3 regions of the Clostridium hominis genome follow, and region 1 is predicted to be linked to each of the others. Evidence: riboswitches for the same ligand, from Rfam matches in the RefSeq annotation. Region 1 holds a riboswitch; each other region holds the start of a gene.
The links. Region 1 has a riboswitch for cyclic di-GMP ahead of H8S20_RS19120 (flagellar basal body protein). Riboswitches for the same ligand answer to the same signal wherever they lie in the genome.

Region 1 (5,005 bases):
AAGAGGAAATAAAAAATTGGGATAAAAAATCTAAAGAAGGTATGCTTAGAAATGATAGTGAGCTAAGAGCCTTTATGGATGATATGAAAAGTGCAATGCTAGGACCTTTTGAGAGCTTAGGTAAGAGTTTATCAGACATAGGTATTACAAGTGTTGATAATTACAATAAACCAGGTCAAATAAAACTTGATGTAGATAAATTTACAAAAGTTCTTCAAGAAAATGGAGATTTAGCAGAAAAGATTACTACTGGTGTATTTGATAAAGTAAAAACTAATATGTATAAATATGTAGGAAGTTCTACTAGTATATTCGCTAAAAAAGCAGGTATTGAAAAGACATCAACTGATCTTAATAACTTATATTCTGAACAAATTAGAAAACAAGAAGAGCAAATTAAAAAGTTAACGAGTAAGATGAAGACAAAAGAACAACAGTTATATTCTAAATTTGCAAGATTAGAAGCAACTATGAGTAAGCTTAACTCACAAATGAATTATTTCGTTAATCAGTAGGTGAGTATAGCATGGAAAGTAAAATAAAATTGTATAAAGAGTTAACTATAGCTATGTTAGAATCTCTACAAGATGAAGATTATGAAGGATTTGATTTGTTAATAGAAGAACGGGAAGGATTTATAAAAGTATTAATAGCTAATGATGAAATAGAAAGTTTTAAGCTGTTGTATGATAGAGAAAAATTAAGAGGTTTAGAGCTTGAGATTAAATCATTATTAGATAGAAAAATTCAAGATACTAAAAAAGAAATAAAGGAATATAAAGTTAGTATCCAAGGAAATAAATTATACAATAATATAAAAAAAGAAAATTTAAATATTTTTTCAAAAAAAGTATAAAGTATTTTAAGTATACACCGATATATATAACATAAGGTTCTTCAAGAGGAAGTTAAGCCTTATAGAATATAAAAGACAAGGATGTCGTCAAAAATCAAGGAGGGTTTTACAATGATCGTAAACACAAATATGAATGCTTTAACAGCACACAATGCAATGACAAAGAATACTGCTTTATCAGGAAACTCAATGGAGAAAATTTCTTCAGGATTAAGAATTACTAAGGCTGGAGATGATGCTGCAGGATTAGCAATCTCTGAAAAAATGAGATCTCAAATTAGAGGATTAGACCAAGCTAGTAGAAATGTTCAAGATGGTATCTCTATGGTTCAAACTCAAGAAGGGGCTCTAGAAGAGGCTGGGAACATAGCTCACAGAATGAGAGAACTTGCGGTTCAAGCTGGCAATGATACATTATCAGCAGAAGATAGAGTAAAGATAAGTACTGAAATTAATCACTTAGGTGAAGAAATGTTAAAAATTGCTCAAGAAACAAAATTTAATGATATCAATGTTTTAAATGGAACAACAGCAACAACAACTATTCAAGCTGGAGCTACTGATGAAACTAGAACTATAAATAATGTAGACTTAAAGGATATAGCTGAAACGCTGACAGGTCTAGTTATAGCAACTGATACAGGTGCCATAACTGGTACTTCAACTATGGCTGTGGATACTAATGCAAATGCTCAAACTTTAATAGAAAATATAGATACGGCACTTGAAGATATTAATACTGGTAGAGCTAATATGGGAGCTATTCAAAATAGATTAGAATATACTCAAAGTAACTTAACTACTTCAAGTGAAAATTTAACAGCTGCTGAATCAAGAATTAGAGATGTAGATGTTGCTAAAGAAATGGTTAACTTATCTAAGTTAAATATTTTATCTCAAGCTTCTCAATCAATGATTTCTCAAGCAAATCAACAACCACAAAATGTATTACAATTATTAAGATAATTAGTTTTATAAGGGTAAAGCAATTGCTTTATCCTTTGTTTAATATAATTACAATATAAGTTTAAAAAGTAAAGTTTAATAACAAAAAAAGTGTAATTATAAAAATAATTCTAAATATAGGTAAAATTATGTAAAAAAATTGTGAAAAGTATAGAAATAAATAGAAAAAGGGTATATAATGATACTTGTAAATTAAATATGGCAAACTTAGGGAAATCTAAGGACGCAAAGCTATAGGGGCTAAAATTAGAAATCATGCCAGCCAGTTGCCGAAGAGTCAGTGAACTTTTTGTTTTGAGATTCATGTTAAAATATACAAGTATTATTATAATATTTAAGTATAAAGGGTAATTATATCCTACACTTAATATAGATACTTGTCTTTTAAATAGAATTTTATTAACTACTGTCTTCGGACAGTAGTATTTTTTTGCAGAATTTTAAAATTGAATAGGCAAAACTAGGGAAACCTAGTGACGCAAAGCTATAGGGGCTAAAATTAAAAATCATGCCAGCCAGTTGCCAAGGAGTCAGTGAACTTTTTGTTTTAAGACTTTGTTTATGTAATATTAGACGATAGTTATAATAATTATTATTATATTTAAGTTAATAATAATTGTTATTAAAGTATGTGTTTTAATAGTAGATACTTATACAATGTTTTTTAGAATACTACTCTCTTTGGAGTAGTATTTTTTTTGTTAAAAAATTCAGAGAATTAAAAAAATTGAAAATAAGAAGGGGAGTAAATATGGAAATATATAGACTTTTAAAGACAAGCCTAGATGCTACTGAGATTAGGGGGAAGACTATAGCAAATAATATAGCAAATATAAATACACCTGGATACAAGAGAAAATATGTAACTTTCGAAGAAACTCTAAACAATATAAATAAAAGTCCAAAGATAGAAGTTAAAGAGGATAAGTCAACATCAATAAGAACAGATGGAAATAATATTGATTTAGAAAATGAAAAAGTAAATCAAGCCGCAAATACACTTATGTATAACGGATTGGTTAGTGTAACAAATACAAAATTAGCAATAGCTAAAAGTGTGATAACAGGAAGGTAATTAATATGAGTATATTTAATGGTATGAGAATAAGTGCAAGCGGTTTATCGGCAGAGAGACTAAGATTAGATGTAATTTCATCCAATATTGCAAATTCAAGAACTACTAGAACAGAAGATGGAGGGGCTTATATAAGAAAAACAGCTATATTCTCTGAAAATTATGATAAAAAGTTAGGGTTATTAGGTGTAAAGACAACAAAGGTAGAAGAAGATAAATCTCCTTTAAAAAGAGAGTATGATCCTAGTCATCCAGATGCAGATGATGAAGGATATGTAGAATATCCTAATGTTGACTTACTAGTTGAAATGTCAGATTTAATATCGGCATCAAGAGCATATGAATCGAATGTTGATACATTAAATGCTCAAAAGAATATGATATCTAAAGCTTTAGAAATAGGAAGGTAGTGGGTAGGTTATGAATATACAATCAATAGGGTCAAGTTCATTATTAAATAATATAGGAATGCAAAGCTTAGAAAAGAACATAGATGAGAAAAAGAGTTTTTCAGATGTCATAAGTAATGCGATTAATAATGTAAATGAAAAGCAGATAAATGCAGATAACAGCATAGAAAGCCTTATAAAAGGTGATGATATTACAATGCATGAAGTAATGCTTTCAATGCAAGAGTCACAGCTTTCAATGCAATTACTTATAGAAGTAAGAAATAAAATGGTTGAAGCATATCAAGAAATAAATAAAATCCAACTTTAAAATCCATTAAGAGGTAAATAATATGCAGAAGAATTTTATAGAAAGTATAAAAGAATTCATAAATAAGTCAGTAGATGGATTCAAAAAGTTAGATAAGAATAAGAAATATGCTATAGGAATTGGTGTAGTAGCTATAGTGTTAGCTATCATATTTAGTTTCAATTATAGTGTTAAGAATAAATATGGAATTCTATTTTCAGGCTTAGATACATATGATGCAGCCAACATAAGCAAGGCTTTAGAAGACAAAGGTGTTGAGACTAAAATAGAAGGAAATACTATATATGTTCCAAAGGAGCAAGTGGACAGATTAAGATTAGAACTATCTTCTACCATTACTAATGGTTCAAAAGGGTTTGAGTTAATGGATGAGGGGTCAAGCCTTTCTATGACTGATGAAGAGTTTCAAATAAAGAAATTAAGAATGTTGCAAGGGGAGCTTGAAAAAACTATAAAGACATTTCCACAAGTAGAAGATGCTAGAGTACATATTACACAAGGAAAAGAGTCTGTGTTTACCAATGAAAATAAAGAAGGTAAAGCCGCTGTTTATATAGCTTTGAAAGCAGGAGGAGAGTTAGATGAATCGCAAATAAAGTCGATAATGTCTTTAGTTTCTGCTAGTAGCACAAATGTACCAAAGCAAAATATAGAAGTTATAGATCAAAATATGAATTTGCTATCTGAAGATATATATGATGAAAATGGAAATCCAATTAAAAATGTTGGATTAGCATCTTCTAGATCGGCAGAAAGAGAGCTAAGCGAAGAGTTACAAAAATCAGTAGTTTCAATGCTTGAACCTATTTTTGGTAAAGATAAAGTTAAGGCTACTGTAAATGCTAATTTGAATTTTGATACAGTAGAAAAAAGTGAAATCAAAATAGATCCAGATAAGGTAATTAAATCAGAACTAAGAACTGAAAATTCAATTCTAGATAGTAGTGCGACAGGATCGCCAGTAGATAATAATATGACTAATACAGGAGAAGGAGAGAATAGCAATAGTACATCTAAAGAAGAGCAAATAGAGTACGAAGTAGGCAGAACAGAAACAAAAACTATTACTACCACTGGAGAGGTAAAACGTATAACAGCTTCTGTAGCAATAGATGGGGATATTACAGAAGAGACTTTAGCTAATGTTGAGAAGATGGTTTCATCAGCTATAGGAATGGACACAAATAGAGGAGACCAACTATCGGTAGTAGCTATGAAATTTAATGGACAAGTAACGGATGTATTTGCTGATGATGAAGCTATGATGCCAGATATAACTAATATTGCATATATTGCAGGTGGATTAGCACTTTTAATATTAATAATTATTATAAGTGTACTAATTTATAGAGGTAGAAAAGGAAAAGAGGAAGATGAAATAGATGAAG
Region 2 (5,005 bases), on a different contig from region 1:
TGTCTTTTTTGAGATTCTTTTATAGAGTCTCCCCTAGATTCTAATTCATACACATACTGTTTAGCTTGTTCAGGATTTTGAACTATATCCTTAGCTCTTTTTATATACTCCATTAACTCTTCTTTTAATGGATGTGTATTAACTTCTCTCTCTAAAGTTTCTATTTCTTCTATTGTGTCATACTCATCAACTAATTCATTCATTAAATCACTTGTAAACATGTTATAAACTTTATTAGCTATAGAGTCTTCTTTTAAGAAAATTAATTCATTTAAGGTAGCCCAGCTTTGATCTCCTTTAACTACTCTTATTTTTAATCTTTGGAATTTAGTAGGCTCAAACTTTGCCTCAACTAAACCAGTAGTTTTATCTGCTTTTGCAGTAGATACTAGTTTGAAGTTATCTCCTTTTGTTGTAGCAGAAGCATAAATTTCAAATTCCTCTAAGAAACCTTTTCTGTCTGATTTTCTAGCACCATAAGCTATTCTATCTATAATTACCGGATTTATAAATTCTACAGTAACTTCATTTTTCCAATCTTCTTTATTAGCTGTATTAGTTTCCCAATATGTATCTAAATCACCATCTATGGCATTATCTATTCTCATAGTAGACCATTGTCCACCGTTGTTAGATATTTTCTTTATATTCTCTCTATTTATAACAAACTGATCCATGTACTCCTTATTGTTATAATGGTTAAACTTTTTAGTTTTACTTACAGTTGCTTCAACTTCTCCTTGTTCAACCAAAGCCTTAGCATTTTCTATATCTTCTTTAAAATCTTCGTAGAATGGATGTACTTTAACTTCATCTTCTAATTTATTTAAAGCTTCCATATTAGCATATTCTTCGCTTACAGTATTCATAGTTTCGTCTGTGAATAAGTTATCCATCTTATCTATAATTGTGTCTTGTTTATATAAACCAAACTCATAAGCTAGTGCAAAGTTTTCATAAGCTTTAGTGTATACAAACTTAACTCTTCTAGCTTCTGTTGGATTAAACTTTATAGAAACTGAATCATTAGTTCTACTTGCTCTACCACTTGTAACCTTTTCGAAAGTATCACCTTCTAAAGTTTTAGATACATATATATCAAACTCTTCTGCAAATCCTCTAGCTCTAGGTGAAGTGTAAATTACCTTATCTATAGTTTCTAGTTTATCTAATGTCATAGTAACTTCATTAGTATGGCTTTCGTTATTTGTTCTATTTGAATGCCAAGAAGTTTCAACATTACCATCTATTGCTCTTGCTATTACATCATTAGCATAGTGACCCCCGTTAGTAGTTATGTTTACTATACGCTCATTATCTATTTTATAAGTCTTATCATACTCTGCTAACTCAGGTGAACCAAACTCTTTAAATTTAGATACTCTTGCATCCACATATGTAGCTTTATTATTTTCAAGTATTAATCTAGCATCATTTATACCTTCTTTATATAAATTATATAAAGGGTGTTGCTCTAATTCTTTATCAAACTTTTCTAGCTTCTCTATAGAATTAAACTCACTACTTATTTCATTTTTCTTATCATTTGTAAATAATGTAGCGTACCTTTCACTTAATTCATCTTGCTTATATAATCTCATTTCTGAAGCAAATGCCCTACCACTGTTACATTCGTTAAATACTAATTTAACTCTTTTAACTTTTGTAGGAGCGAACTTGAATTCAACCATGTCACTTGTTACACTAGCTTCTCCATCGGCTATTTTTTGGAATGTTTCTCCTTTAGAAGTTTCTGAAACATGTATTTCAAACTTAGTAGGAAATCCTTTGCTATTTACACTTCTAGCTTTATAAGCTAATCTATCTATAACTTGTGCTTCATCTAAAGTTAAAGTTATTTCATTTGTGAAATCTGTGCTATTATCTTTGGTAGTTTCCCAATGTGTATTAGGGTCACCATCAAACATATATTCATATTTAGTACCTGGATATATTCCACCATTAGCTTCTACTTTAGTTATTTTATTTGTTGATATCATAAATTTTTCATTATAAGCGTCTTGATATTCTGTATCATATGCAGTTAATTTCGATACTTTAGCTATACCACTTTCTAGTTCTTCCCCTTCTAATATAGCTATAGCATTATCTATATCTTCCTTGAAGTTTGCATAGAACGGATGATCTTTAGCTTCTTTTTCTAAAGCTTTAAGATCTTCTAAGTTAGCAAAATCAGGGCTAACTTCATTCATGTTATTGTCAGTGAAAAGTGTTTCCATCTTATCTAAAGTTTTATCTTCTTTGTAGAACCAAAACTCTGAAGCACTTGCCCAACCATTATGAACATCAGAGAATATAAACTTAACTTTCTTAGCTTCTACTGTATCAAATTTAAATTCAACCATATCTCCAGTTACTTTAGTGCTTGTAACTTCTCCAACTAATTTGTAATCTCCATCTTCTGTTTCAGATACTAGAATTTGTGCAGTTTTAGGATAACCTTTAGGTTTCGCCCCATCTTGTCTAGTAGCATAAGCTAATCTGTTTATTTTTTCAACATTTTCAAATTCAAATTCTACTTCGTTTTTAAAGTCTGCTTTATTCTCTATTCCAGTTTCCCAGTGTGTTTCTAACTTGCCATCTATAGCATTAGTTATAACACTTTGATTGTACTTCCCCCCATTATTAGTTATTGATTTTACATTTACCCTATAAGCTTCATTATACTTAGTGAAGTTTTCATAATCCTTCATTTTGAAATTCTCCACCACCATATTTGGGCTTACTTTCTTTACTATGCCTGTTGCTTTATTTCTTGCAATTTCATCTGCAAAAGCACTCATTGTTGGCATAGTATTAGTAACTACTATAGACATAGCTACTAATGCTGCGATTTTTCTTTTCATATTTACCCCTCCTGATTTTCCCCCTCAGAAGTACATTATAGATAAATTTTCTTTAAGAATAAAAAAAAGTTACTCAAAAAGAGTAACTTAATACAGACTTGATAATTTAATATTTTTCATATAAATATACGCAATAATACTAACTATAAATCTTAAAACAAAAAGTATAATGTACTCTTTGGCAACTGGCTGACATAGTTTTAAAACCTTAGTCCCTATAGCTTTGCGTCCCTACGTTTCCATAGGTTTGCCTATTAATTTTTTCAATAAAATTCTATCATATTATATATTTTTTTGTCAATTATTATCCACTTTTTCAATTTTTACATTTATATCAAGAAATTATTTAATTGCTATCGCTCCTGATGTTAACTTCAATACTATAAATTTATTAAATCTTGCTACTAAAGAAAAGAGCTGAATTATTATTGAATAAATACAAAGAGCTCCCCCTAAAAATGGTAGATACTATGATGAATTATTAAAAGCAAAATTTAATTTTTATAAAGAATTTATTTCTATAAAATAGAAAAACCGTGCAGAAAAATCTGTACGGTTTTATTTGGTGGAGGCGATACGTAACTATTAATACCCTCGACTTCTAAAATCTAAATAATATTGATTTCATTACACAATTTCTCAAATATTATTTACTAATATTCCTCTAATCTAGTTCTTCTTAATTATATGCTTATATTAAATTTAATTTAGGTAAGTCTTCTTTTTAATCAATTCATAAACTTTATTCATTCCACTACCTAATACTTCTACAAATTATTTAATATTTACTCCCATTATAATATTCTACTCTTTTCTCTGTTAATTTTCTTAATACTTATTTGTTTTATATCCATTAATAAAATTATCTTCACTTGTTATATACTGTTATTTTTTATTGTATAAACTTATTTCTTATTTTTCATAAAAAAATAGTTCATATACACTCTTTCTAAATTATCTTTATAATATTTTCTAGTAATCCATCTTTAAACACTAAAAATAAAATAGCTAAACTAATTATCCAATAGGTTATATTCATTATACAAAATGTTTTTTCAATATTTTTTTTATTTTCACCAAAATGCTTTTCTTCAATCTCTAAAGGTTCTGATAATCTAAATTTTTCATTATACTTATGTATATTGAATAGATACTCCTCTTCTATTTGCTTAAATTGTCTTTTTATATTTGGAATAATGTAAAATATATTAATTATTAAAACAAAACAGTATGCAAGCATTATTACTTTCATTATTTTCAAACTTGAATTGTCCTCTAATGAATATGTTAATAATCCTGTTGCAATAGTTGCTACAAATGCTAGAGCATTACTACTATTTTTCATCATAAGTTCATCTATCTTTTCATTAACACTATTAATATTATTCTTTATCCTATCAATTAATGTAAATCTAGACTCAAAATATTTTTCTATTGAGTCTTCAATAAATTCATCATATGAGTCTTTAGATGATACTACTAGCCAATCACTATTTTTCAATATCAAGTTATATATATTTCCTTGACATTTTGCAACAACAATACTAACAATAATATTCCTTACAAAATTAATTTTATCTGCAGATGAATTTGAATAAACCCAAGTGTACAACTTAAATAAATTTTTCATTGAATTTATAGAGTATTCAGTTGCCTTAAACTCTATTTCAGCTCTTTTAGTTGCAATAAAAATACTTTTTACTTCTCCATTAGTATCTATAGTAATATTTGCAAGCGACTTAATAATTAAATCTGTACATAAATGTACAATAATTTCTGCTATATTATTGTCTATATATTCTATATCAGCAAAAAGATCATTTGGAGTGATCCACTTTGTTCCATCAATCCAATTTGATAATTCATTTCTTTGTCTTATTTGTTCTTTTCTAACTTCCTGTGTTTCTTTATATTTCATTGAAATTGCCTGTATTGTTTCTTCAATTAAATTATCCGCACTAATTATTGCAAACCCATTATAAATTAATGAGCACCTTTCATTTAATATTAGAAATATTGAATATTTGTCCTCATATAATAAATCTTCTAAATAGCACTTTGATGCTTTTATTTTTTCTTCTAATCTTTGTTGTGAATAATATATCTCAAAGTTAGTTTTATTTATAAAACTATATTCA
Region 3 (5,005 bases), on a different contig from region 1:
TTTAAGAAGTCTAAATAATAATCTTTTTCAATTTCGAAACTATTATCTAATTTATTAAGAGAAAGTATGTGAATTAAGTTTACATTAAATGTGTTTTCTGTATTATCATCATAGTAAATATAATTAAATTCACAGTTCTCATCAGCTTTAAAAGTAATTGTATCACCATTATCTTTTAAGTTTTTTATTTTAACATTAGATGTTATAGAGGTGAAAATTACTCCTCTTTCAATTGCCCAATCCCTTAAATAAGCTATACGTTTAAGTTCATTATTAAATGAATAAGTGCTATTTGTGTGAGTTAGGTTATAAAACCTGGATAAATCTTTTATATAGCCGGTTAAAAAAGCGTCATTTCTGTCAGAAAATAAATCATTAATAAATTCAGTTGCTTTTAACTCAAGAGAAATAGTGTTTTTATTAAAGCTACCTACATCAAAACTATCATCTTCTAAATAATAATTATTAGAAGTTAAGTTACTAGTTTTAGATATATTAAGGGCAAAAAGAAAGAATATAGTAATTATAAAAATACTATAAGCTATAAAATATAAAAAATTTTTTAAGTTATTTGAGAAATACCTATCATTTTTTAAAATTTTCATTTTTATACCTTCTTCAAGTGAGATTCTAAATCTATGATTTAGTAATTTGAATTTACTCCTACGAATGAATATGATTAGTTCGGTTCATTACGAAAATATATGTTTGTATAATTTTAGAGTTAAAATCTAAATAAATTATTTATTATATTCCCCTTAACTATTGAGTATATACCTAATATAAATGTAAAATTAATAGTATAAATATTTTATTTAGGTAGACTTAAACTTAATAGTAAAATTGTTAATGTATTCTACAGGGAAGTAAATCAATATATTTAAGTATATTTCTCTTTATGATTCATTTATGAATAAATTAGGTAAAAAGATATTATTAATTATTATGTTAATGATTTTAGGAAGTAAACTGAAACTATGAAAGTCTAAGAGTGAAAGAATTTATTTAACTAATTAAAATATTATGTTTATAAAATAATAAAAGAGGTGGCTTGAGAAATGATTAGATTTGGAATTATAGGGACAAACAATATAACAACATGGTTTTTAGAGGGGGCAAACTTAGTTAAGGATTTTAAACTTACAGCAGTTTACTCTAGAACTGAAGAGAAAGCAAAGGAATTCGCTAATAAATATGGAGTAGAAAATACATTTACTAGCCTAGAAGAAATGGCTAAAAGTGACCTTATAGACGCAGTATATATAGCATCACCGAATAGGTTACATGCAGAGCAAGCAATACTATTTATGAATAATGGGAAACATGTATTAGGAGAAAAAGCTTTTGCTTCCAATGCAAAAGAAGTTAATGAAATGATAGAAGCGGCCAAGAAAAATAATGTAGTATTAATGGAAGCTATGAAAACTACACTTATGCCAAATTTTAAAGCTGCTATGGAAAATATAAATAAGCTTGGTAAAGTAAGAAGATACTTTGCAAGCTTTTGTCAATATTCTTCAAGATATGATAAGTATAAAGAGGGAATAGTATTAAATGCTTTTAATCCTGAATTATCAAATGGATCACTAATGGATATTGGTGTATATACTATAGCTCCGATGGTAGCTCTTTTTGGAAAACCAAATGAAGTAAAAGCTAGTAGCTATATGCTTGAATCAGGAGCTGATGGAGAGGGTACAATAATATTTAAGTATGATGATATGGAAGCTAACGTAATATACTCTAAAATATCTAACTCACACCTTCCTACAGAGATTCAGGGGGAAGAGGGAACTATGGTAATAGATAGAGTAAATACAATGGGGTCTGTAAAAATTATATATAGAGACGGGAGAGTTGAGGATTTATCTAGATATCAAGAACAACATAATATGTGCTATGAAATCGAAGAATTTATTAATATAATACAAAATGAAGAAAAAGAATCTAAGATTAATTCTTTAGAGTTTTCTAAAAATGTTATGGAGATAATGGATGAGGCAAGAAGACAAATAGGACTTGTATATCCGGCTGATAAAAATTAGAAGTTGAATTATGAGAAGAAATTGTTTTAAAGCAATTTCTTCTTTTTTTATATGGATATAAAAACAAATTTAAATTTATTTTTAAGTTTAACTTCACTAATATAGAACAACTAGAGTCATATAGGAATATCATATTAATTAAAAAGGAGGTGCCAAATATATGTCTTTAGAGGTAGTTGGTTCTTATAGAGATTTACATTCAATAAAAGAGGAATGTAAGACATATTTAACTTATCATGCGGTTTTAATAATGAATGATGGAAGTACGTGTGATGGGATCATTGAAGGGGTAGATGATGATGACATTATAGTGCTAGTTGGAGAAGATGTAGTAATTGATGATAATGAAGATACAAATACTCGTCAGCAACCTATGGGACACAATCGTTCGAATAGATATAGACGGTTTAGACGAAGAAAGTTTCCGATGCGTGGAATAAACAGACTCGAATTATTAAGATATCCATTTATTTATCCAGTATACCCATACCCATATCCATATCCATTCTTCCCTTATTAAAACAATTTTTTATAAGAAAAAGGGGATTAAGAGAAAAAAATTACAATATATTATATAAAACTGTTTAAAAAACTCAGAAATTAGTATAAAATATATTTGTAAAAAGAATAATGGCAAATCTAGGGAAATCTAGAGACGCAAAGCTAAAGGGGCTAAGGTTAAAAAACTATGCCAGCCAGTTGCCGAAGAATGAATATTCTTTGTTTATTATGAGTTATTTTATGGCTAATGAAATATTTATTTCTGAGTTGTAGATTTCTTGTGATGTCCAAAATAGATGGCAACTACCCTTTATAGGGTAGTTTTTTTTTGTTCTTAGGCTTGGTGATAACCCTTAGTTGTGCAAGTATAAAACTTAATAGCCATTTTATACTTACAAAATTATTAATTTTAAAGGGGGACATATCATGAAGAAAAAATTATCAGCAATATTAGCGGTATCGTTGATAGTAACTAATATTTCACCAGCAATAAATTCTTATGCTGATGAAATATTAAGAAGCAGTGTTAATAGGGAAAAGGAGGAATTTAACACTGATGGAAGTAATGCTTTACAATCAGAGGTGGTAGATCAAGTCACAGTCACTAAATTTAATTTAACAAATTATAGCGATTTTGAAGGGTATAATGAACAGTACAAAATTGCAAGAAATCAAATTAAGTCTATTTCAAATAATGGGGGGCAATATTCATCTAGTTCAATAGATAAAGCTATAGATGGAAACTTAGCTACTCATTGGGAGACTGGAAAACAAAACACTTCAACTTTTAAAAATGAAGTTGTGGTAGAGTTTGAGGAAGTACAATCTATTGATAGAATAGCTTATGCTACTAGGCAAGATGGAGCTAAGGGAAAAGGATTTCCAACTGAGTTTGAAATATATGCTTCTTTATCAGGAGCAGATGAAGACTTTAGGCTTATGGCTATTGGGAACCATTCTGTAACAGGAGATATGCTTCAGTTTAAGTTTAATACTATTACAGCTAAAAAAATTAAGTTTGTATTTAAGAAAGCAAATCAGGATTGGGCTAGTGCATCAGAATTTTGGTTTTACGAAGAAGATATAGTAATAGATAAAATGAACAAGATATTTACTAATGAGTTAAAGAATGAAGTTAGTTCTGAGTTTGATACATTAGAGAAGTTAGAAGCCTTTAATAGTGAAGCAAGCTCACATCCTCTATATAATGAAATAGTAGAAGATATAAATAATGCTAGGATACTTTTGGATGGAACTAAATTGGAGTTTACAGAGGCTAAAGTATCTAATTTCAAGAAATTTAACGATGAGAGATTAGTTAATTATAATGAATTATTTAAAGTACCATTAAATAAGATTACAAGTATAACAACTAATGGTGGACACTACGCTTCTAATGTTATATCAAGGGCTATGGATGGAGATGTAAATACTAATTGGCATTCAGGTAAACAAAATACATCCAGCCATACAAACGAAGTAATAATAACTTTAGATGAGTTAACTACAATAGATAGAATAATGTATACAAGTTTAGTTTCTAGAGGATTTGCACAAGAGTTTGAAATATATGGCTCTAGAACTTCAGAGGGAGATACTTTTGAAAAGATTTCAGAAGGATCAGCTAATATAACAACTAAAGACACTTTACAGATAAAATTTAAGGAAACAGAAGTAAGAAGAATAAAGTTTGTATATAAAAAAGGTTATGAAAATTGGGCTTTAGCTTATGAGTTTGGTTTATATATGCCAGATAAATTAAATGAGAAAATTGATATATTGTTTGTGGATGAAAACATGAATGAAGTTAATCCAGAGTTTGGAACAACTGAAGCTATTAATACTTTAATAGAAGAAGCAAATGGACATCCATTTAAAGATGAATATATTGAAAAATTAAGTATAGCTAAAGAATTAATAGAATTTGGACAAGTTCAAAGTGGAGATGCTAATATATCTAAATTTGAACCATTCTATACAGAGCACATAAATGAATATGATGATGTATATAGAGTTAAAAACTTAAGTATAAGTAATAATGGTGGACAATATTCTAGCTCTTCAATAAAGTATGCAATAGATGAAGATGCAAATACTCATTGGGAAACTGGGAATCCAAATAGTGATTCATTTAAGAATGAAGTTGTATTAACTTTAGAAGAAGCAGAAATGATAAGTCGCTTAACATATAAATCTAGAGTTGGAGGGAAAGGATTTGCTGAACAATTCAGTATATATATATCTCCAGTCCCAACAGGAGATAACTTCCAAAAGATAACAGAAGGTTCATATACAGTAACTAATGATATGTTAGAAGTGCAGTTTGAAACCACTAAAGCTAAGAGAGTTAAATTTGTATTTGATAAGGCTCGTGAAAATTGGGCATCGATTTCAGATATAAGATTATATAAAGAAGATGCAGTAGCGAATAAAATGAAAAAGTTATTTACAAATGGATT

Region 2: it holds a riboswitch for cyclic di-GMP, as region 1 does, so the genes downstream of both, H8S20_RS03110 (NPCBM/NEW2 domain-containing protein) here and H8S20_RS19120 (flagellar basal body protein) in region 1, are expected to answer to the same signal.
Region 3: it holds a riboswitch for cyclic di-GMP, as region 1 does, so the genes downstream of both, H8S20_RS03150 (NPCBM/NEW2 domain-containing protein) here and H8S20_RS19120 (flagellar basal body protein) in region 1, are expected to answer to the same signal.

What each region holds. Positions count from the first base shown of each region.
Region 1 covers NZ_JACOOO010000047.1:91,429-96,433, forward strand. The annotation lists gene fliD (flagellar filament capping protein FliD) at 1-515, shown strand, start outside; gene fliT (flagellar protein FliT) at 527-856, shown strand; gene H8S20_RS19115 (flagellin N-terminal helical domain-containing protein) at 968-1,822, shown strand; cyclic di-GMP riboswitch class I at 2,013-2,096, shown strand; cyclic di-GMP riboswitch class I at 2,266-2,349, shown strand; gene H8S20_RS19120 (flagellar basal body protein) at 2,574-2,897, shown strand; gene flgC (flagellar basal body rod protein FlgC) at 2,903-3,307, shown strand; gene fliE (flagellar hook-basal body complex protein FliE) at 3,318-3,617, shown strand; gene fliF (flagellar basal-body MS-ring/collar protein FliF) at 3,640-5,005, shown strand, end outside.
Region 2 covers NZ_JACOOO010000004.1:289,510-294,514, forward strand. The annotation lists gene H8S20_RS03110 (NPCBM/NEW2 domain-containing protein) at 1-2,867, opposite strand, end outside; cyclic di-GMP riboswitch class I at 3,045-3,129, opposite strand; gene H8S20_RS03115 (hypothetical protein) at 3,817-5,005, opposite strand, start outside.
Region 3 covers NZ_JACOOO010000004.1:308,113-313,117, reverse strand. The annotation lists gene H8S20_RS03165 (amidase domain-containing protein) at 1-605, opposite strand, end outside; gene H8S20_RS03160 (Gfo/Idh/MocA family protein) at 1,059-2,045, shown strand; gene H8S20_RS03155 (hypothetical protein) at 2,206-2,565, shown strand; cyclic di-GMP riboswitch class I at 2,668-2,752, shown strand; gene H8S20_RS03150 (NPCBM/NEW2 domain-containing protein) at 2,973-5,005, shown strand, end outside.